3 regions of the Paenibacillus sp. T2-29 genome follow, and region 3 is predicted to be linked to each of the others. Evidence: riboswitches for the same ligand, from Rfam matches in the RefSeq annotation. Region 3 holds a riboswitch; each other region holds the start of a gene.
What was found. A riboswitch is a leader RNA that binds a small molecule or an ion and turns the genes downstream of it on or off. The one in region 3 is predicted to bind cyclic di-AMP.

Region 1 (7,361 bases), on a different contig from region 3:
TTTGGTTCCAACTTAGGATATACCGGCCTCCAACAGCACGGCGCTCAGACGCGCAAATTCCTCGATACTCAGCGTTTCCCCTCGACGGGAGGGCTCAATATCAGCTTGTTGCAACAACGGCTCCAGCGTGTCCCTGTTCTCTTTGGTGAAGAAGCGGCTTTTTAGGTTATTTGAAATGGTTTTACGGCGTTGGGCAAAAGCGGCATGAACCACTTCAAAAAAGTGCTTCTCGTCCACCACTTCCACTGGAGGAACTTCTCGTACACGCAGCCGAATAACTGCCGAATCAACATTCGGCTGAGGAATAAATACTGTATTCGGCACCGTACAGACTAACTCAGGCTCACTGTAATATTGCACGGCTATGCTTAAGCTGCCGTAATCCTTTGTACCAGGAGACGCTGCCATGCGCTCAGCCACCTCCTTTTGAATCATAACGACGATATTCTCCAAAGGAAGCTTGTCCTCCAGTAGACGCATTAGAATCGGTGTGGTGACGTAATACGGCAGATTAGCGACGACACTCACTTTGCTCACGTCTGCAAAATCGACTGCAAACACTTCACGCAAATCCAGCTTTAACACGTCTCCATGGCGAACCTTTACATGCTCGTAAGGGGCCAGCACTTCTTCAAGAATGGGCAACAGCCGCTGGTCAATCTCAACAGCGGTAACTGCCTTAGCGGATTGCGCCAACTTCTCGGTCAAAGCTCCAATGCCCGGACCGATCTCAAGCGCGCCCTTTGTATCATCCAATCCGGCAGCATTTACGATCTTGCTCAGAATATTTTGATCAATCAGAAAGTTTTGTCCCAGACTCTTTTTGAACGAAAAACCGTGCCTTTGAATAATTTCCTTCGTACGCCGCGGTGTTGCTATATCTTGAATCCCTGTCATACGGATATCACAATCCTTCACTTTCGATTTGTGCCAGCGCACTGGCAAATTCCTCACGACTGATCTGAAATACAGAGAGCCGCTTATGTAGCTGCTTTCCGTTACAATAGCCAATACCCAGTACATTCCCCAAGGCCATACGGCGTGCAGCAGCATTGGGGTGGGTAATAAGTCCAGCGTCAATCAGGTCCGCCATTTCAATCAGCGGTTCGGCGTCTTCCACTGTCGTATGTACCCGCGCGAGAGCGTGTCTGATGGCTTCCGGGGAGGCATTCTCCACGCCAATATCCCCTTTGCGTGTCGCCTCTGCCTCAGGTATAAAAGCCTGCTTGCAGCCGGGGACCTTGGAGGCGATGATTTTACGGATACGCTCCCCTGCATGATCGGGATCAGTTAAAATAATGACCCCCCGCCGTTCCTGCGCCAATGCAATTTTCCGCAGCGTCATTTTATTAATGGCTGAACCGCCAGTTTCTATCGTATCTGCTTCGACAGCACGGCGAATGGCTACCGTATCATCCCTGCCTTCCACCACGATCACTTCCTTGATCATCTTCGTTTCCCTCCACTGCTACACAGCAACATATATTATCTTTCCCTGATTTTGAAAACAAAATAAGAAGAGGATATCCTCTTCTTAGCATGGCATAACTATGTTGTTAATACTATCGTATTGTCCTCAACATACACAACCTGTTTTAGTTGATTTCCGGCTTTACAGGTCCGATAACATATACGGTTTTACCGTGCTTACGACCAAATTGGTTAGCCCGGCTTAAACTCTCATAATACACATCGATTTTGTGGCCTTTAATCGCGCCACCGGTATCCTCCGCACGGCGGAAGCCTACCCCTTCAATATACACCCACCAGCCGATGGGAATTACATTCGGATCGACAGCGATGGTGCGTCCTTCCGTGACACGCGTGCCGGAGGCGGTACGTGTACCAATACCTGGCTCCTGGGCAGAGTACGCCGTCATGGAGACATTTTGTAAAACTTTTTTATAATTAAAATTAATACCTGCTTTACGGACAGCACTGCCCGAACTAACCTTTGTAGCCTTAACCGCATCTTTAGGGCCGATGGAAGCAGCTAGAACGACCGGTTTTTTCTTCGTCCCTACCGCAATTACCTTATCCACACGATTTTGTGCGACTTCCTTGTTGACCAGCTGTTTGGACACCAATTTTCCATCATGGTATACCTTTTGAACATGCTGGACTACCACACCCGATTTGCCACTTTGAATGACTCGATTATCGCCTTTATAGAGACTTGGATCTGCCGTTTTGATGACCTCATAAGGCACTTGTTTTTTCTGTTCGACCTGCTGTTTCTTTACACGGACGATTTTTATGTCCATGTTAGCTGAAACAGAGGCATCCAACGCAGGGTAAACTTTATCCGTTGATGATAATTTATAGCCCGAAGTGCGAATGGCACCCTCTACTGTATTTTCTGTTGTGTACAGCTTTTTCGTCTCATTGCCTGAGGATACTTTAACCTGATTGGCACGTTTAATGACTACGCGATCCCCATCCTGTACTGCCCCGTTTAGCGGCATGGAAATTGTATCATGCGGCTGAAGTGAAATAGAATGCTCATTGAGCAAATCTTGGAGCTTGGATTCCCGGGTTTCTACCGCAGATGCCTTACCATCGATGACAAAAAAGACTTGTTTTTTAGATTGCGTGTACATCAGAATTGAAATCATAATCGTTAGTGTGATTAGAAAAATAGCAACCAAAGCAGCCTGGCGCACATTCTCTTGCTTCCAACGTAATACGTAAGACATGCTGGATGAGCGTGACTCATGGGTCTCCTCTTTTCGGAAAATGCCCATTTCCTCCGTCCTCCTTACATAGCCCGCCGTCTGGAGTAAGACATAGTTGATCGTTGACGTGACTATAACAGATTTTCTACAAGACAAGCCCGTACTGCGACTGTCCTGCACCATGTACCCGTCTTCGCGGCATGCTGTCCTCCCCTGTTTAACCACAGTATGATGACAGATTTTCTTTTATTCACAACAAAAAAAGCCAAAGAAAGAGACTAGAGAGCTCTTTCGTGGCTTCCGACATGTGTGAATATGCGGGAAAACTCATGCACGAGATGGCTTCTCTCTTGTTACGCTTACGGGGTTAGCTGTCGGGTTCGGACGTAGAGAGTCGCCCTAGCTTAGGTCAACCGCTCATGGCGGTCGCCTTCACATTCACCCCGAAGACCCAGAAAGAAATCGAAATACGGCTTCTCTACCTGTTCAATCCCATCCAGGAAATGAATTTCGGTCGAGCCGGCTACTGAAGAGATAATATCTCTTGCACATACGCCGGACGTACTGTAAGCCATATCGGTTCCCCCGTTCCCTGTAAAAGGGACTCAGCGAGACTGGTTCATGAAATGATTTGTTGATGTTTACACTCAACAACAATTCACTGAAAAGATGATATCCTGTTTCCATGCATGTTGTAAAGCAGGTTTCAAGTACATTTTTCAAAATATTCGGTTAAAAAATTGTAATATTCTTGAGTTTCCTGCAACAAAATCATAATTAGCTCCGTCTATCTCTTTATTTTGATTGATTTCTTCGCTTTTTCACTGAATGTCAAATCGTTCCAAGGCATTTTGGGTCGTAATGGATACCAATTCCTCCACCGTAATTCCCTTAATTTGGGCAGCTGCCTCTGCCACCAATCTCACATGTGCCGACTCATTTCGCTTCCCACGAAACGGATGAGGCGTCAAGTAAGGCGCGTCCGTTTCAATAAGCAGACGGTCCAACGGTACCTGGGCCAGCACCTCTTTTGGCTGCTTGGCATTTTTGAACGTTATGGGCCCGCCGAAGGAAAGGTGGAAACCCATATCCAGCACCATTTTAGCTGTCTCCCAACTCCCAGAAAAGGAGTGCATGACTCCGCCAATCTCGCCCGCCTTTTCCTCACGTAAAATCCTCACAATATCTTCATGTGCATCCCGGTTATGGATAACAATTGGCATGTTGAGCTCACGTGCCAGGCCAATTTGATTTCGAAGTACCCGCTGCTGCACATCCTTTGGTGATGTATCCCAATAATAATCCAGACCGATCTCTCCGATCGCTACAACCTTTTTATGACTGCATAACGATGCAATCCATTCTAAATCACCCTCCTGCATTGTAATGGCATCCTGCGGATGCCATCCAACGGCTGCATAAATAAAATCATACGTCTCAGCCAGCTTCATGGTGGATGGAATGGTCTCACGATTAAATCCGATATTGATCATCCGTGTTACTCCTGATTCGACAGCACGTGCTATAACTTCTTCACGGTCTTCGTCAAATTGTGGCGCATCTAGGTGAGTATGAGTGTCGAATAAATCCAAGGTTTTCATCTCCTTTTCTTACTTACATTTCTATATATTTGTCTATTGTTTGACAAAATAATTCCTTATTTCGGCAGGAAGCCTTTCTTTTACCCCGTTCAATTTATTCTGGGGAAAATACATGTGATATTTTCCTCGGTGAATGCCACTTATTGAGCGTACAATTTCTGAAACTTCGGATATTTCCCGCACCTCGCCCTGACGTCCAAGCAGTAAAATCTGGTTGTCCGTTGAACCGCCCTGCCGAAACACATCATAAGGAAGATCTGTCGGAAAATCAATTTCAAGATCATATTCAGGATGCAAGCCAGCCTTTTCCAAAGCCTCTCGAATATGGTCAACGGTATCTGTATCCATATTTTCAATCTCTACATATTTATACAATCTACGATCCATAAAACGGCTGCTCAAATCACTTAAAATTTCGTCCTTTTCTCGTTTCCATTGGCTAAATACCGTCTGAATCAAAGACTCATCCAGCATCAAATACTGCTCCACTGTTAGCTCTCCTTTTAATAGATCGGGCAGCGGATCCAACAGAAAACCAAACTCATATCCGTTTTTGAACAATTCCTTAGCTCTCTTGAAAATTTTACGTAACAGGATTTCTGAGCTGCGTGTTACAGGATGGAAATAAATTTGCCAGTACATCTGGTAGCGTGACATTAGATAATCCTCTACTGCATGCATACCCGACTCTTTTACGACAATTCTCCCATTGTGAGGGCGCAGCAAACGTAAAATACGATCCAAATCAATTGTTCCGTAGTTAACACCTGTTGAATGAGCATCCCGCAACAAATAATCCATACGGTCAGCATCCAGCGGGCTTGTTACCAAGTTGACAACAATCGGCTTATCATACGTTTTGGCTATAACCGCCGCGACCTTGTGGGGCAGCATCTCATCAACTTGCCGTAGCACAGCGTTGATCTTCGTGTCCCCCAGTACAATGCGGCATGTCCAATCCTCATGGTTCATATGAAAGGCTTCTTCAATTGAATGAGAAAATGGACCATGCCCCACATCGTGCAACAAAGCGGCACACAGAGCAATCAGTCTTTCTTCCTTGGGCCAGTCGGGAAAATCTCCACGTTCAAATTGAGAAATAATACGTCTCGTAATCTCATATACGCCCAGTGAATGTGAAAACCGGCTATGCTCCGCTCCATGAAACGTAAGATAAGATGTGCCTAACTGCCGAATGCGTCGTAACCGTTGGAACTCCGGCGTATTAATCAATCGCCATATCACAGTATCCTGAACATGGATGTAATTATGTACCGGGTCCTTAAAAACTTTTTCTTCACTGAGTGGCTGGTGCAAGATATCAGCTCCTTTAATATTCGGAATAATGGATTAAAATACAATAAAATCCTAAACTCCCTCCCTTATTCGACATTGTTTGTCGTATTTTGTCGAATTATCACTTTTCGACATTTCCAAATCGACACACAAGACAAATCATCCGTAAAATAAGGTAATTCACATGAATAAAGCTCTTTGTTCTAAATACTTTTGCATAATTAGGCTGTTACTACTTTTTTAAGGTTGACTGTTTTGGGAATCGTTGGTATAGTAAATATCAGAAAAGAGAAAATTTTGTCGAATCATGACACTTATATTATTTTAAACGGCGAGAGGAGCCTGATTTATTATGATGAAATCCACTGGTATTGTAAGAAAAGTTGACGAGCTCGGACGTGTTGTTATTCCAATCGAATTGCGCCGTACCCTGGGAATCGGAGAGAAAGACGCTTTGGAAATTTACGTTGATGGCGAGCGCATCATGCTTAAAAAATACGAGCCTGCTTGTATCTTCTGCGGCAATGCTGAGAACGTAATTTACTTCAAAGGGAAAATTGTTTGCCAAGATTGCATTTCTGAAATCCCAACACCTGTGACAAACTGAGAATTTTAGTATATAATAGACTTATCAGAGATTGTTAATTCTAACCTTTTTCATATATACTCCTTGTTGCCTTCCACGGTTTGAACCCAACCGTTGGAAGGCCCTTTTTTGTTTAGACACGTATTCATAAGAGTGCGTTGTACACGTCCCTCTTGGAAATTGAACGGTCTGTGGCTGTACGTTTCATGGCATCCTTGCGAGTAAGTCCCTCTGACTCGTAATGCGCGACATGAGACTCCAAAGATAAGTCCTGCCACCATGCCTGCCGCTCCTGTTCTTCTTCCTCTTCGTTTTTCCCCTCAACGATTAGACAGTATTCACCAAGCGGCGGATTTTCCTCTAATTTCGCAAGACACTGCTCCACCGTTCCACGCACCCATTCCTCATGCAGCTTGGTCAGCTCACGGGCAAGCACCACTTTGCGTGATCCTAATGTTTCCTTTAATACCGTCAATGTCTTTACAATACGGTGAGGAGATTCATAAAAAAGAATTGTGCCATGGGATACCTGAAATGATTGCAATAACTTCTCTAGATCCTTTTTTTCCCTTGGAGGAAAACCAGCGAAGGTAAACCTCTCTGTATCCAGTCCTGAGGCAATTAAAGCCGATAGTGCCGCATTTGCTCCTGGGATAGGAATAACACTGATTTCTGCTTCAAGTGCCAGCTTGACCAGATCCGAACCAGGATCAGAAATGGCCGGTAGACCTGCATCGCTAACCAGTGCCAAATTTTTTCCTTCTATTATATAACGTATCAGTTCAGGCCCACTGGCAGCCTTATTATGTTCATGATAACTGAAGAGCATTTCCGGCGTGATGTCGAAATGTGTGAGCAGTTTGCGTGTCTGTCGCGTATCCTCGGCAGCGATAATATTACATAACTTTAGGGTGTTAATTGCCCTAAAGGTCATATCATCCAGATTGCCAATCGGTGTGGCAACGAGATATAACTTTCCCCGTTCCTCTTCACGGTTACTAAAGCTTTTTTGTACAGCTGCTGTCACACTGAATCCTCCTTACTTACTTCTCCATAGATTTCTCTTATTTCCTGAGTATAGTTCCCATCTTCCTGATATACAATGAGTGGGGGTAATAGGCGAACCTCCGGTTTGCCGTCACGCATCGCTTCAACAAGTACCATATTCGCTTCCATATGAATCCGTGGGTGAACAAAACGTAT
Region 2 (7,361 bases), on a different contig from region 3:
TGCAGCGCCCAATAGGGATCACGCAGCATGGCACGCCCTATGGCTACCAGATCAGCTTCATTTTGCTGAACGACTCGGCGGGCATCCTCATAATCATCCAATAAGCCGACAGCAATGACAGGCACATTCAATTTTTCACGGATGGTATGAGCCAAATCGACCTGATAACCAGCACGCGCAGACGGGCCTCCGCTGGAGCCTATCGGACCCTCACCACCAGAAGAAATATGGAAAATGTCTACACCTGCATCACGATATCGTTCCCCTATGGCTGCTATGTATTCAACATCATATCCGTCTTGGACATATTCTTTGGCAGATATCCGCATTAGCACAGGCATATCAGCAGGAAGTACCTCTTTAACAGCACGGATCACCTCAACACCAAACAGTGACAAATCCTGCCCATATTCATCTTCTCTGGTATTGGTTAAAGGGGAATGAAATTGATGGATCAGATAGCCGTGAGCACCATGAATCTCTACCGTGTCAAAACCAGCTTCTACCGCCCGGCGAGCCCCCTCTTTGTAGGCCTGAACCAGTTCCTTGACTTCTGCTCTCGTCAAAGTGTGGGGATCTTTAAAGCGTTCACTAAAGGGGATCGAGGACGGGCCTACAGGTGTCTCAGCATCCTCGGCCTTGCGTCCGGCATGGCCTAATTGAATGGCAATTTTGGCACCATACTTGTGGACTTCCTCTACAATTTTGCGATATGCAGGAATATGTTCGTCACTCCAAATGCCCAAATCACGATCCGTAATGCGTCCATCCGGATGAACCGCTGTCATTTCCACAATTATGAGCCCAGTCCCTCCTACCGCGCGACTCACATAATGGACATAATGCCAATCCGTCGGTTTGCCGTCCTTGGCCTCCACGCTGTATTGGCACATTGGGGGCATGACAATCCGATTTTTTAATGAAAGCCCCTTTAATTGATAAGGAGTAAACAAGTCGGTCACTTTTATCCATCCTTCCCTCAATTCCAAGTATGTATCATTATGAATAGCATCCCCATTATACACCAGCTGTCACGGTATACCGAATCCTTTGTAAGGCTAAAACTTGCGAAAATGCTTCAGTTTTCGGTCATGTTTAAGAGAAAATGTACGTTTACTTCGTCATCTTCACGGATACCCGCTTCATGATGTACTTCTCTTCAGCCGTGTAGGGCTTCACTCAATCACCAGCATAATTTTAATAGGACAGGTACATAATAGCTGAGAGCACCACTAGGTACCACTGCACGGAAAGGGGGAATACAAATGCGGTACAGGGGAGTGTTGCCATGTTTAGCACTGTTACTAGCATTTTCAAGTTTTCCCGTTCACGCGGACACGCCTCCTAACATCGGAACGCCCCATCCCAAGGAAGCTGCTGCCGCTACTTCGGTATATCAAAGTAAAGATCGAGCTACTCCAACATTAGCGATGCTACGAAAAAAGCATGCGGACATTTTTAAAATGTGCGGCCCGCACACCCGCCAAATTGCCTTAACCTTTGATGATGTGCCCGATTCAAGGTATACGCCGCAGGTTTTGGACGTATTACACGCAAACGGTATCAAAGCTACCTTTTTTATCGTCGGTCACCGTGCGGAAAAGCATCCGGGGATCATACGCCGCATCATCCGCGAGGGTCATTCTATAGGAAACCATTCCTATACTCATCCGGATTTCAGGAAGGCCACACCAGAACGTTTTCGCCACCAGATTACAAAAACAGAACGCATTTTAGAAGCCAGCATAGGTTTTCGGCCCAGATTGATACGACCACCCTATGGTGAAATCACAGAGCCTCAAATCCAATGGGCACGTCGTCATGGGTACATGATCGTCAATTGGAATGTGGACTCTCTAGACTGGAAGGGATTAAGCAAAACACAAATTCAGCGCAACGTGATCCCGGCTACCGGACCTGGCTCCATTATTTTAATGCATGCAGGTGGAGGTCAAAGTTCCAACTTGCAAGGCACTGTCCAAGCTTTGCCGGGTCTAATCCACTCTCTAAAAGCTAAGGGCTACAAATTTGTCACTGTCCCCCGGCTACTTCACACATCGGAACGAAAATAACAGCATGTCTAAGCTTCAAATATACCAACAACGTAAAAAGGCTGCCTTAACGAGCAGAATACTTCTGCTTGTAAGACAGCCTTTTTTAGCGATAAACGACTGGGCCTAATAAAAAGTCGTCCCAGTTATATGTTGTATGATAGATCAAGTTTACATAACATATATTATGTTTAATTAAATCATACTAAGCACAATGCTATTTATCAATGACGTACAGTTTCACATTCTGGAAGCCAAAGTCATTCACGAATGATTTATTGCCAGGGATAAAGATATCAATCCGCTTTCCGGTAATAGCACTGCCCTGATCACGGGCAACGGCCACAAAAGAACGGTCTGGCAAGCCGGGATGGGAATAACCTGTAACTAGCACCTTTGTTCCCATAGGAATGACTTTCGGGTCTACCGCAATTGTACCTAGCTTAAGTGGATTGCCGTAATAATCGACCGCACCCCATTTGCCATTTTCATCAGCTGCGGCAGAATATGCTGTAGCTTTAACATCAACTACTTTACTGTAATTGAATGTTTTGCCCCATGCTTCAATTGTTGGCTTCTCATTCGCTGGTGCTTTCTCTGTAAGAAGCTGTGGCTTCGAATCCGAAGCCGCCTTTACACTTTTTTCGTCTGGCACTTTAATTTGCAGACCTGCATATATGTTGTTGGACGCAATATCCGGGTTAGCCTTCGTCAACTCATCTACTGATACCCCATAACGTTGAGCAAGCAAAAAGAAGGTATCGCCTTCTTTGGCAGTATGAAGCGAAGCAGCATCTGCTACTCCAGCTGTCTGTGCCAGCCCTGCAATAGCTGCAGCAAGCACCGCAAATTTCATAGTTTGTCCAATATGTTTTAAATATTTCAAGATATGTACCTCCTCTGTTATGCCTGCGGAGTTAGCTGTCGGATTCGGACTCAGGAGAAGCCCTATGCTTGTGCAATTCACCCCTAGGCATATTCCACAACATCTTATGATGCATTGGAATCATTGCCGTTGTTACGTCCCCCGCACTTCCCATGGTTTGAGCCCAGCACCTGAGTATTTATTATCATTACTGCTGCCCCGGTAAGTTTTGGCTTACTGCATAATATCACAATTTTGTAACCTTATCTGCATGAAAATGTTGGTAACCTTGAATATCATACTATACTCGTTACAATTTTGTCATCAAGAATCCGTTTTCTGTTACGAAAATATGGAGATATAGTGACAAAAAGAGAAAAGCCCTCCGTGAAACATCATCACGAGAAGGGCTTTGTCAATATTTTATAAAAGCATTTTCTTACAGCACTTTAGCAAGAAAATCACGGGTACGGTCATGGCTTGGAGTACCGAATACTTGCTCAGGCGTACCTTGTTCTATAATTTGACCGTTGTCCATAAAGATGATTCGATCCCCTACCTCACGGGCAAAGCCCATTTCATGCGTCACGATCACCATCGTCATGCCGCCCTCAGCGAGCTTCTTCATCACGTCCAGAACCTCTCCAACCATTTCAGGGTCAAGGGCAGAAGTAGGCTCATCGAACAGCATTACGTGCGGCTGCATGGCCAAAGCACGTGCTATCGCAATACGTTGTTTTTGACCGCCAGATAACTGGTTCGGGTAGGTATTCTTCTTATCCTCAAGACCCACGGTCCGCAGGAGCTCCAGCGCAATTTTCTCCGCTTCTTTCCCCGACTGCTTTTTCACCTGCGTTGGTGCAAGCGTCAGATTCTGCAGTATTGTTTTATGCGGAAACAGATTAAAATGCTGGAAAACCATCCCCATCTTCTCCCGAGTCGCATTAATATTATGACCACGGGCCGTAATCGGCTCACCCTCAAACAAAATTTCCCCTTCTGTTGGCTGTTCCAACAGATTCATACAACGCAAAAACGTACTTTTTCCTGAACCACTCGGGCCGATAATGACGACTACTTCACCTTTGGCGATATCTATATCAATGCCTTTTAAAATTTCATTCTTACCGAATGATTTACGCAGTTGTTTAACGGTGATCACTGGCTCTCAACTTCCTTTCCCATAAACCCAACAGCTTAGATAAGCTGAATGTCATTACAAAATAAATAGCGGCTGCGATTACGAACGGACTCAAGCCTTCGTAGGTAATATTCTTAATGACCTGGGCTTGATACATAATATCCACCATCCCAATGGTCGAAATAATTGATGATTCTTTAATGATCGTAATGAACTCATTACCAATAGCAGGCAATATAGATTTAAATGCTTGCGGTAAAATGACATGACGCATTGCTTTGCCTCGTCCCATCCCGAGCGAGCGGGCAGCTTCCATCTGTCCACGGTCTACGGCCTGAATACCCGCACGGAAAATTTCAGCCAAATATGCCGAGCTATTCAGAGACAATGTGATCACACCCGACTGGAGTGGGGTAAAATTGATACCCAGCGTCAAAGCAATTCCGTAGTGAATGATCATGAGCTGTACCAGCATAGGTGTACCGCGCAGGATCTCGACATATGTGGTACCTAACCACTCAATGATACGTATACCACTCATTCGCAGCAAGGATATGATCAGACCAATAATGAATCCAAACAATACTCCGAGTGCAGACAACAACAGAGTGTAGCCAATACCCGTAGCGTAAAGACTACGATATTTCATAAATATATCTACAATGCTATTCGAAGAAACCTGTCTGTCGGCAGACAGTGCACTCGCTTCTGTAGAAAACTTCTCAATCGAACCGTCTGCTTTCAGGCGAGCCAACGTTTTATTTACTGAAGCAAGCAATTCCGCATTTCCTTTACGAATGCCTACAGCAGTTTCTGCTCCTTCATCCTCAGGTACTGCCTTAGCAAGTGTTACGGTACCGTCTAGTGTGTATCCTTTAGCAACGGTATCTTCGATTACAACCGCGTTGATACGGTTGGTCCGAAGCTGGAGTACCAGATCGGATATTTTATCTAATGAGGTAACCGAAGCATTAGGCACTTTTTGTGCAATTTCTTCCTGAATACTCCCCTTCTGTGCACCGAGCTTCTCTCCTTTCAGAGTAGCCATCGTTGAATATTTGTCCTTATCCTCCGGGCGTACCATAATGACTTGTTTGGAGTGATAGTACACATCCGAAAAATCAATACTCTTTCTGCGCTCATCCGTCGGTGTCATACCGGACAGCACCAAGTCTACACGACCACTTTGCAGAGCAGGCAGCAAGGAATCAAAGCTCATGTCCTCTGGGACCATCTCTGCGTTCAGATCCTTGGCGATTTCCTTGGCAATCTCCACATCGAACCCAACAATGGTTTTCTTACCGTTAATGACTTTATAAAACTCATACGGCGGAAAGTCGGCACTCATGCCCACTACAAGTTTTTTCTGTGGTTTTGCTTCCGTTCCGTATGCATTGAGCATCGGAAGACCAGCCAACAGTAAGATAACCGCCGACAAAACCAGGGCGGTAAAACGATATGCCTTTTTCAATCTTTTTTTCTCTCCTTAAATTCTTTATAATAAATAAGATTGTGTCATTATAAATGAATATGCATGATTATGCAATGAATGTTATAGTACAATTTTAGTATATCTATCGCAGTACCTACATTACAGCTTATATAAAGGAGTTTTTAGCATGAATTTCAAACAGACCATTCAACACACCATTGAACAGCACGCCCAGCGGTTTAAGGACATTTCGTTATATATTGGCGCAAACCCTGAACTTGGAAACGAGGAATTCCTGGCCTCTGCCCGTTTAAAAGAAGAACTTGCTTTTCACGGATTTGAAGTTCAGGCACCCGTATTGGGTATAGAAACAGCCTTTATTGCTACTTACAAAGCAACCAAGCCTGGACCAATCATTGCTTTTCTGGCAGAATACGACGCTCTGAAAGGGCTAGGACACGCCTGTGGGCACCATTTGATATGTATGATGAGTACAGGCGCTGCCGTCGGTCTCAAATCGATTATCGACGAGACTGGTGGAGAAGTACGTGTATACGGCACACCTGCCGAAGAAACACGCGGTGCAAAGGTTCCGATGGCGGCGGCCGGGTTGTTTGATGATTGCGATATAGCTATGATGACACATCCCTTTGACCGCTACGAAAAATCAGGAAAATCGCTAGCGATTGATGCTGTGCAGTTCGAATTTTTTGGTCAATCCGCTCATGCTGCGGCCAGTCCGCATGAAGGGATTAATGCTTTGGACGCTGTGATTCAAACGTTTAACGGGATTAACGCATTTCGGCAACAGGTAAAAAGTACGGTACGTATCCATGGCATCATTAATCAGGGTGGGCAGGCTGCCAATATTATTCCTGATTACGCCTCAGCCCAATTTTACGTGAGGGCCGCTACACGCCAAGAGCTGAACCCGCTTACCCGCCGTGTTGTTCAAATTGCTGAAGGAGCTGCTTTACAAGCCGGGTGTCGTTTGGAAACTTCCAATTATGAGACTTCTTACGATGAAATGGTGACTAATCGTGTACTCTCCGACACCTTTACCGCAAATTTGGTGCAGGCTGGCATTGCGCAAGAAGATATTACGGAAGGTGAAGATCATGGCTCTATGGATATCGGAAATGTATCACTTCATTGCCCTGCGATCCACCCGTACATTCAAGTTATTGACGAGAAGCATGCCTTGCATACACCAGAATTTCGCGATTTAGCAATGCAGGACCGCGCAATGGAAGGAATGCTCTTGGCCGCGAGAACCTTGGCATGGACGGCTTGCGATGTAATCACAAATTCTGAGCTGCTGGCACAGATAAAAAAAGAATTCGCTCTACTGAATAGCAAAAGCTAAAATCGGAAATGCCGTCTTCTTCTAGAAAGGAGTGCCATTATGAATAGTATGACTAGCTTTTGGACGTTGTTTATTGTGGTTGGTCTCATCATTCTTTGGTTTATATTCCGTGCTATACGCAGGAATCGTGGAAACAGAAGTACGCGGCGCCGGAATGCATTTTTCCTTAGCTCTCCGTCTCCTTCGTCACTTACGCAGGAGCGTCATCGAGAGATTACGGAGCTGAAGAAGCTGCTGGAGCGATCCATTCCAGCCTCCTATGCTCATAACGTAAAGCAACGTGTCATGGACGCCAATCCTAGCCTGACGGAGCAAGAATATAATTGGCGCTGGCATGAGCTAAAACGATACTTCATGCTATGCGCCATTATGAATCGGGTGCCTATGTTCAGTAGTGATGTGGATGAACTATGGCACGAAATGTTAATGTTTACGCGTGAATACCAGCAATTCTCCGAAGCTTTTTTTGGTCGTATGCTTCACCATGCACCCCATTCGGGCGGCTC
Region 3 (7,361 bases):
CGTCCAAATGCGACCGCCCTCTCCCCGTGCCGACTCGGACATGAGACGCAGCTTGTCGTCACCGGGTATAGCCGTTGGATGAATCTGTATAAATTCACCGTTCGCATAGCGAACGCCTTGCTGATACACTGCACCGGCAGCCGTACCGGTATTAATGACGGAATTTGTGGTTTTACCGAAAATAATCCCGGGACCACCAGATGCCAGAATAACGGCATCCGCTGCAAAAGTCTTCACTTCCATCGTACGCAAATCTTGCCCACAAATCCCTCGACAGATGCCTTCATCATCCAGTATAGCCTGTAAAAACTCCCAGTTTTCGTACTTGGTCACCAAACCAGCAGATTCCCAGCGTCGTACCTGCTCATCGAGAGCATACAGGAGCTGCTGTCCTGTCGTCGCACCAGCAAAGGCTGTGCGATGATGCTGGGTACCGCCAAAACGGCGGAAATCCAGCAGTCCTTCTGGTGTCCGATTGAACATAACCCCCATACGATCCATGAGATGGATGATTCCCGGAGCCGCTTCGCACATCGCTTTTACCGGCGGCTGGTTTGCCAGAAAGTCACCGCCATAGACTGAATCGTCAAAGTGAATCCAGGGTGAGTCTCCCTCACCTTTGGTATTTACCGCACCGTTAATGCCGCCCTGCGCACAAACGGAGTGGGATCTTTTGACCGGAACCAAAGAAAATAGATGAACGTGGACTCCCGCTTCTGCCGCCTTGATCGTAGCCATTAGACCTGCCAGACCGCCGCCCACGACAATAATGTTGGATGCTGCCATTTCTGCTCACTCCTTCTTTTCAGGATTTGTACTAAATCCCCTTTTACAAATCAGAATAGAATCTCAACACGATGTATAATTTAAATAACTCGTTTACAGTAGCTGTTTAAAGGCGCTGCATTGCACCAAGGCTGTTGCCGTTTCCTGGAATTCCGCGCTGCGAAATGCAAGCAGGGAAGCAACGAAGCCGATCGACACCACTACGAACAGGGTCATACAGATATAGGAAGATATTTTTTGGGCACGTGGTCCCACGGTAATCCCCCAACTGACCATAAATGCCCACAGTCCATTAGCAAAGTGAAATGATGCCGAAACGACACTGATTAAATACAAAATAAAATAGACCGGGTTCGTCACTATACCATGCATTACGCCGCCTAGCTCCTCATGAGTGACATTACCCAGGGCCACCTGAAAGCGTGTGTCGTATACGTGCCAGATAATAAATACAAACGTAATGACGCCGGAAATACGCTGGAACAAAAAGCGCCAGTTACGCGAATAGCCAAACCTTTTAACATTCGGATCAGCCTGATAAGCGATATACAAGCCATAGATCCCGTGGAATAATAATGGCAAGTAGATGAATAACGTTTCTAACACAATAACCAGCGGCAAACCATTCAGGAAGGCCACGCTGCGATTAAAACCTTCCTTACCGCCCTCCACCGCTGTGAAGTTCGTCACCAAATGCTCAACAAAAAATAGAGCCAACGGAATGACGCCAAGAAGTGAATGCAGCTTTCTGGAATAAAATCCTCTCATCTAGGTCATGCTCCCTTCTCCCAATAATAGCGTTTTCAATAGTAATATAACATATAAAATGACAGTTCCCGACAGGGAATGTTCAACAAGGTGTCCCTTATAAGGAAAAACAAAAGTGTGAACATCTTGTGTCGCTTTCATGTTACTCCTTTTCGGCTTATAATGGAATTGCAATATACGTATTAATTATTATGTCTTTTTTGCATATAGAGAGGAAGTGGAAGATTTGTTTGAGGATTTGAACGCTTTTGCCGTCATTGTCGAGCAGTCCAGCTTGAATAAAGCCTCCAAACTGCTGAATTTGTCCCAACCCGCCCTGTCTCGCAAAATTGCCAAGCTGGAGGAAGAGCTGGGTGTCCATCTCTTTGATCGTCGGGGCAAACGGCTCGAAATTACATCGACTGGCCGATTTGTATATACTTTCGCGCTGGAGCAACGGCAACGTCAGCTTCGCTTCTTACAAAAGCTGTCACAGCACAAAAATGAAGCCCAGAGCATGCTTACTCTGGGCGCAAGTCTTACGACACTCCAAACGACGTTGCCTACCCTCGTCGAGGCTTTCATGAGCAAGCATCCTCAGACTGAGCTAAAGCTGCTCACCGGCAAAACGCATGAAATCGTCGCCTTTGTACGCGACAAAAAAGCAGACGCCGGCGTTGTCGGGTCTGCCATTCATGAAGCTGGATTACGCTGCATTCCGTTATTTGACGATCATTTGGAGCTAGTCGTCCCCATCGGGCATGAATTAACTGTCAAGACAGGAACGGCTTCAATGAAGGACCTGCAAGGATTGCCGATGATCATTTTCTCCAAAGGAACCTGGTACCGCAGCCTGACGGATGACTTGTTCCAGCGCAGCGGCATTATGCCGGATATCCGCATGGAAATCGACTCCTTCGAGGCGATTGTACGCCTGCTTCCAACCTGCAAGGCATCCGCTTTGCTGCCCAAATCCTACTTGCGCAGCGAACTGCTGCGAGATAATGGACTTACTGCATTGTACTTGCCTGATTTGAAGGAGACACGCCGAACGACCTCCCTCATATACTCAGAAACGGCCGATCTCGGCCCGACAGCACGACGCTGGATTAGCGAGACACGTGCATCGTTTGCAGGCTACCGTATGGTGTAGAGAATTTAACCCTCTTCATTGACATTAACGACCTCATCCTCAAAGCGGCCGATATTGTCATTGGAGCCGATAATGACCATAATATCGTCTGCTTTCAGCCGATCCATAGCTGTCGGCGCGATCAAGATACCATTCGCCGTATGAAGTGCCACGATGCTGCAACCAAAGCGGGTACGAGCATTTAATTCTGCTAACGTTTTGCCATTCAGACATGCAGGCACATTGAGTTCCACAATGCTGTATTCCTTGGACAGCTCCAAATAATCGAGCAGATTAGGCGTGACCAGCTGATGCGCTACCCGAATACCCATATCTCGTTCCGGATAAATGACTCGGTCCACCCCAAGCTTCTCTAACGCACGCCCATGCAGTACAGATATAGCTTTGGCTACGACTTTTCTCACACCCAGCTCCTTCAGCAAAATGGCGGTCAGGATGCTTACCTGAATATCATCACCAATTGCAACAATGCCGCAATCGAAATTACGGATGCCCAGTGACCGCAACGCATCCTCATCTGTAGCGTCCGCCACGACAGTATGTGTCAGGATCTCACTCATACTGTCTACAACATCCTCATTCCGATCAATGCCCAGCACCTCGCACCCCATATCCACCAATTGCAAAGCCAGGCTTGAGCCAAACCGTCCCAGGCCAATGACTACAAACTGCTGCGTTTTCATATCTACTCGAAAACTCCCTTACCCTATAATTATTTTACCTTCTGGATGACGATACAATTCCTTACCCTTTTTCGGTCCCAGTGCATAAGCTAGCGTGAGTGGACCCAGCCTGCCTGCAAACATCGTCAGAGTAATCACCAGCTTGCCTACAACTGACAAATCAGGTGTAAGCCCCATAGACAGCCCTACTGTACCAAATGCAGACACTGTCTCGAACAAGATCATTAGAAAATGATGATCTTCGGTTGCCGACAGAATCATCGTCACCCCAATCACGAACAGCAGCCCCAGCAAGGTAATGGTCAAAGCCTTATAAATTCGTGCCTGCGCAAGTCGGTACCTGAACAGCACAATATCTTCCCGTCCCCGCAGCATCGAAAACACCGCTCCAATGAGCAGGGCAAATGTAGTGGTCTTAATCCCGCCCCCAGTGGAGCCAGGCGAAGCTCCAATAAACATGAGTATGATGATAAAAAACTGCGTAGCCTGCCGCAAGCCTGCAATGTCCAGCGTGTTGGCACCTGCGGTACGTGGAGTAACGGACTGGAATAAAGAACCCAGCAGTTTACCACCCCAATCAAGCGAGCCAAGCGTCTTTGGATTCGTAAACTCAAATACAAAAATGACGAGCGTCCCGACGACAATCAGAGCAGCTGTCATGCTGAGTACCACCTTGGTATGCAAGGATAGTCTCTTACGCTTACGATAATCTGCCAGGTCTGACATCACTACAAAACCAATACCACCCGAAATAATGAGAAACATGGCTGTAAAATTAACAATCGGATCATATACATAACCTGTCAGGCTGCGAAATTCACCGAATAAATCAAAACCAGCATTATTAAACATGGAAATGGCATGCCAAATTCCAAAATAAATCGCCCTGCCGACAGGCATATCAAATGACCAGCGAATCGAAAAAATAGCTGCACATACGCCCTCAATCATCAGCGAGTACCATAGCACCTTGCGAATCAATCCAACAATTCCTTCGACAGAGGTCTGATTCATCGCTTCTTGCAAAATAAGGCGCTCCCGCAAGGAAATGCGACGTTTGAACACCAGCGCAATCAAGGTAGCCATGGTCATAAAGCCAAGACCACCGATCTGGATCAGCGCAACGATAACGATTTGACCAAAGGTTGTAAAAAAGAGCCCTGTATCCTTAACGACAAGTCCGGTTACACAGGTCGCGGACGCGGCAGTAAACAAAGCGTCTATAAACGCAAGTGGTTTTCCAGTTGTATTAGAGACGGGCAGCATTAACAATAAACTACCTATTAGAATGATAATGGCAAAGCCTGCAACGAATATCTGCGGTGGAGAAAGCCGAAGCCAGCGTGCATTGGGATTCATCTATTCATCACTTCTCTCCTAATCCTTAAAACTATAAAAACAGTGACTTAATACGGTGTAAGCCCGCTACGCGTTCCATTTATCTTCCGATCGTCGTTGCCCCTGATTTTTTTGATTTTCCAAACCTTAAGTAGCTATAATTAGCATTCCCTGAATACAGGAAGAATGCATGTCAAACACTACTCGGCTCCCTGTGCTATTGGCGAGCAGCAGCGAAGGGGGCAGAATTGTTCTGAAGAAGCGAAGCGTTTGCCTTTATCTCCGGATTTTAACCATTAAAGGGTTTATACAATCAAAAAAAATCCGGGGGTAACAGCAATCGAAGGAATAATCTGAACCCGCAGCGGTCTAACCAATCCAAACACTTTTATACACACAAAAAAAGACACCGGAAAACCGAGTGCCTGACTTGGTTCCTGTCCACAGCCTACGAGGTTAGCTGACGGATTCGGACAGCACAGTATGCCCTATTTACACTTCCGGTCCATCAGGATCGGCTGTAAAATTCACCCCAGTAACATGGTTCCCCCGTTTTCTCATAGAAATTCGGCTTAAATGTATATCATTACCCATATATTTCATAGGCATTGCCTCAAGATTATAATCCTTCTCTATCCAGATCACAAAACCGATTTCGCCGAAAAAACGTGAAATTGGCTTTAATTCGCGAATAGACATCGGTTAATCACAGCTTATCTAATTTTATTAAAACTTTAAAGTGCTTTCACTCTGTTTTCATGAATATCGCTGGTCTGTTGGCGGGAACCTGTGCAGTATGATATCTTTAATGGATGTTCTTATTTACAGATTAAGGAGGAAACTCATGAATCCTATCGGGAAACCGGTCGTGCTCACGGCCAACTTCAAAAAATTAGGCTTGCTGGGCGGGGTTGGCCTGATTTGCTTTTTTATCTTTCAATTGCTTATTCCCTCAATTAGCAATCCAAGTCCGGAATCATTGATGAATGCAAAGGTCATCAGCAAACAAGAAGCGGTCATACACGCCCTGGACTTTGCCCGTTCCGAGCTGGGCTATACGGAATCACAGCCAGAGAAGCCCGTCGTAACCTATCAGGCTGAAACAGATTTGTACGGTTATTTATCCAGAGAAAAATTGGTTCAAGAGTACGATCGTACATGGAAAAAAAATTATCCTTATGAAACCTTTCGGGTTGATTTGCCTGACTCCTCAGCGAAGGGCAAGCTGCAAATCCATGTGGATTTATCCACTGGGAAGGTCGTTAGCTTTAAACGGATCACCTCCAGCACCAATTACACACAGGCTGATGTTTCTACAGATGAACAAGCACGAAGCAGACTTGTACGTGTAGCTGAGGGTGACATGACGCTCGAAGCCAAGGAACAGGCTGCAGCAATATGGATCAAACGCTTTGGCTTTAAGCCATCTGAATTGAAGCTCGCGACCACTGAGGGGGAAGGTGGATTAAAATATACCGTGGACGGAAAGAAAATCGGCGCCTCGGTACTTACGCTGGCTTTTACTTTTGAAGACGGGGATGTTCGCTCGTTTACCCAAAGCTTTTCGGCCCCTTCGTCCTATACCGACTATGTTAAAAAGCAAACATACTGGGCGAATTGGATGACTTATGCGGGTTATGCCCTATTTAGCTTTGTCCTAGGCGTACTTGCCATTGTGTATGCGTCACTCACCCGACGACATACTTCATTTGTGCGCGGTATTATTCTGTCCATTGTATACTTTATTGCTAGTATAGCTGGGACAATGAACATGCTACCTTTATTGCAAGCTGAAGCAGGCAGTAAGGGCATGCTTATATTTCTTATGGTATTCCAGGTTGGTGTTACCTTCTTCATGGCTGTAGCTATCTATTTCTCCTTGGTAGGCGGTGACGGGCTTATGCGTCAGGTTGGACTAAATGCATGGCCACGTGCTAAAGAGCCGGGCTACGGATTGTATGTGCTTCGCAGTATGTATGTCGGTTACTTGTGGGCCTTCATTTTACTGGGCGTACAATCCATTTTGTTCTTTGTATTGGAGCGCACATTTAATACGTTCTCCACTACAGACGCCACGCAGTCCCCTTACAATATGGCTTATCCATGGCTATTGCCGATTATGGCTTGGATGGCAGGTATTGGAGAAGAAACTGTTTACCGTCTATTTGGTATTCCGATGGTAAAAAAAATAGTCAAGAATACGTTTGTTGCTTGTCTGATCACTACGCTTATTTGGGCACTGGGACATACGCTTTATCCGATCTATCCGGTGATTTCCAGACCTATTGAGCTGACTTTTCTTGGTTTGCTGTTTAGTTTCGTGTTCTTGCGTTACGGCTTTATCGCTGCTATGTTCAGCCACGTTATTTTTGATAGCATATTAATGGGGCTTAGTGTGATAAGTCTGGGAGACACCGTGAATGTGAGCGCCGGCCTATTCTGGATCTTACTTCCGGCTATTGTAGGCTACATCATTTACTGGTTTAGTCCCAAAAAACCTAATCGAATCATGTTTGAACCCATGAAAAAAGAGGAGCCGTATTCTACGACTCCTCCTCCCGAAGGGCAGCTATAATCTGACGAGCAAGCTTATCCCCAATAGAGAGAGGCCGGAAGTCTTCGACGCTGGCCTCTCTTATTTTTTTGAGCGATCC

Region 1: it holds a riboswitch for cyclic di-AMP, as region 3 does, so the genes downstream of both, ACU1JV_RS27480 (G5 domain-containing protein) here and ACU1JV_RS17780 (TrkH family potassium uptake protein) in region 3, are expected to answer to the same signal.
Region 2: it holds a riboswitch for cyclic di-AMP, as region 3 does, so the genes downstream of both, ACU1JV_RS16025 (3D domain-containing protein) here and ACU1JV_RS17780 (TrkH family potassium uptake protein) in region 3, are expected to answer to the same signal.

The regions. Positions count from the first base shown of each region.
Region 1 covers NZ_JBREVE010000018.1:79,850-87,210, forward strand. Annotated here, with positions in the region: gene rsmA (16S rRNA (adenine(1518)-N(6)/adenine(1519)-N(6))-dimethyltransferase RsmA) at 13-897, opposite strand; gene rnmV (ribonuclease M5) at 905-1,450, opposite strand; gene ACU1JV_RS27480 (G5 domain-containing protein) at 1,596-2,744, opposite strand; cyclic di-AMP (ydaO/yuaA leader) riboswitch at 3,016-3,296, opposite strand; gene ACU1JV_RS27485 (TatD family hydrolase) at 3,497-4,267, opposite strand; gene ACU1JV_RS27490 (HD domain-containing protein) at 4,310-5,593, opposite strand; gene ACU1JV_RS27495 (AbrB/MazE/SpoVT family DNA-binding domain-containing protein) at 5,925-6,179, shown strand; gene rsmI (16S rRNA (cytidine(1402)-2'-O)-methyltransferase) at 6,304-7,185, opposite strand; gene ACU1JV_RS27505 (tRNA1(Val) (adenine(37)-N6)-methyltransferase) at 7,182-7,361, opposite strand, start outside.
Region 2 covers NZ_JBREVE010000005.1:153,807-161,167, reverse strand. Annotated here, with positions in the region: gene ACU1JV_RS16035 (NADH:flavin oxidoreductase/NADH oxidase) at 1-962, opposite strand, end outside; gene ACU1JV_RS16030 (polysaccharide deacetylase family protein) at 1,266-2,072, shown strand; gene ACU1JV_RS16025 (3D domain-containing protein) at 2,269-2,937, opposite strand; cyclic di-AMP (ydaO/yuaA leader) riboswitch at 2,943-3,111, opposite strand; gene ACU1JV_RS16020 (amino acid ABC transporter ATP-binding protein) at 3,356-4,078, opposite strand; gene ACU1JV_RS16015 (ABC transporter substrate-binding protein/permease) at 4,065-5,528, opposite strand; gene ACU1JV_RS16010 (M20 family metallopeptidase) at 5,677-6,855, shown strand; gene ACU1JV_RS16005 (hypothetical protein) at 6,895-7,361, shown strand, end outside.
Region 3 covers NZ_JBREVE010000006.1:129,269-136,629, reverse strand. Annotated here, with positions in the region: gene sdhA (succinate dehydrogenase flavoprotein subunit) at 1-786, opposite strand, end outside; gene ACU1JV_RS17795 (succinate dehydrogenase cytochrome b558 subunit) at 880-1,554, opposite strand; gene ACU1JV_RS17790 (LysR family transcriptional regulator) at 1,781-2,686, shown strand; gene ACU1JV_RS17785 (potassium channel family protein) at 2,692-3,369, opposite strand; gene ACU1JV_RS17780 (TrkH family potassium uptake protein) at 3,388-4,728, opposite strand; cyclic di-AMP (ydaO/yuaA leader) riboswitch at 5,138-5,290, opposite strand; gene ACU1JV_RS17775 (CPBP family intramembrane glutamic endopeptidase) at 5,552-7,282, shown strand; gene uvrC (excinuclease ABC subunit UvrC) at 7,251-7,361, opposite strand, start outside.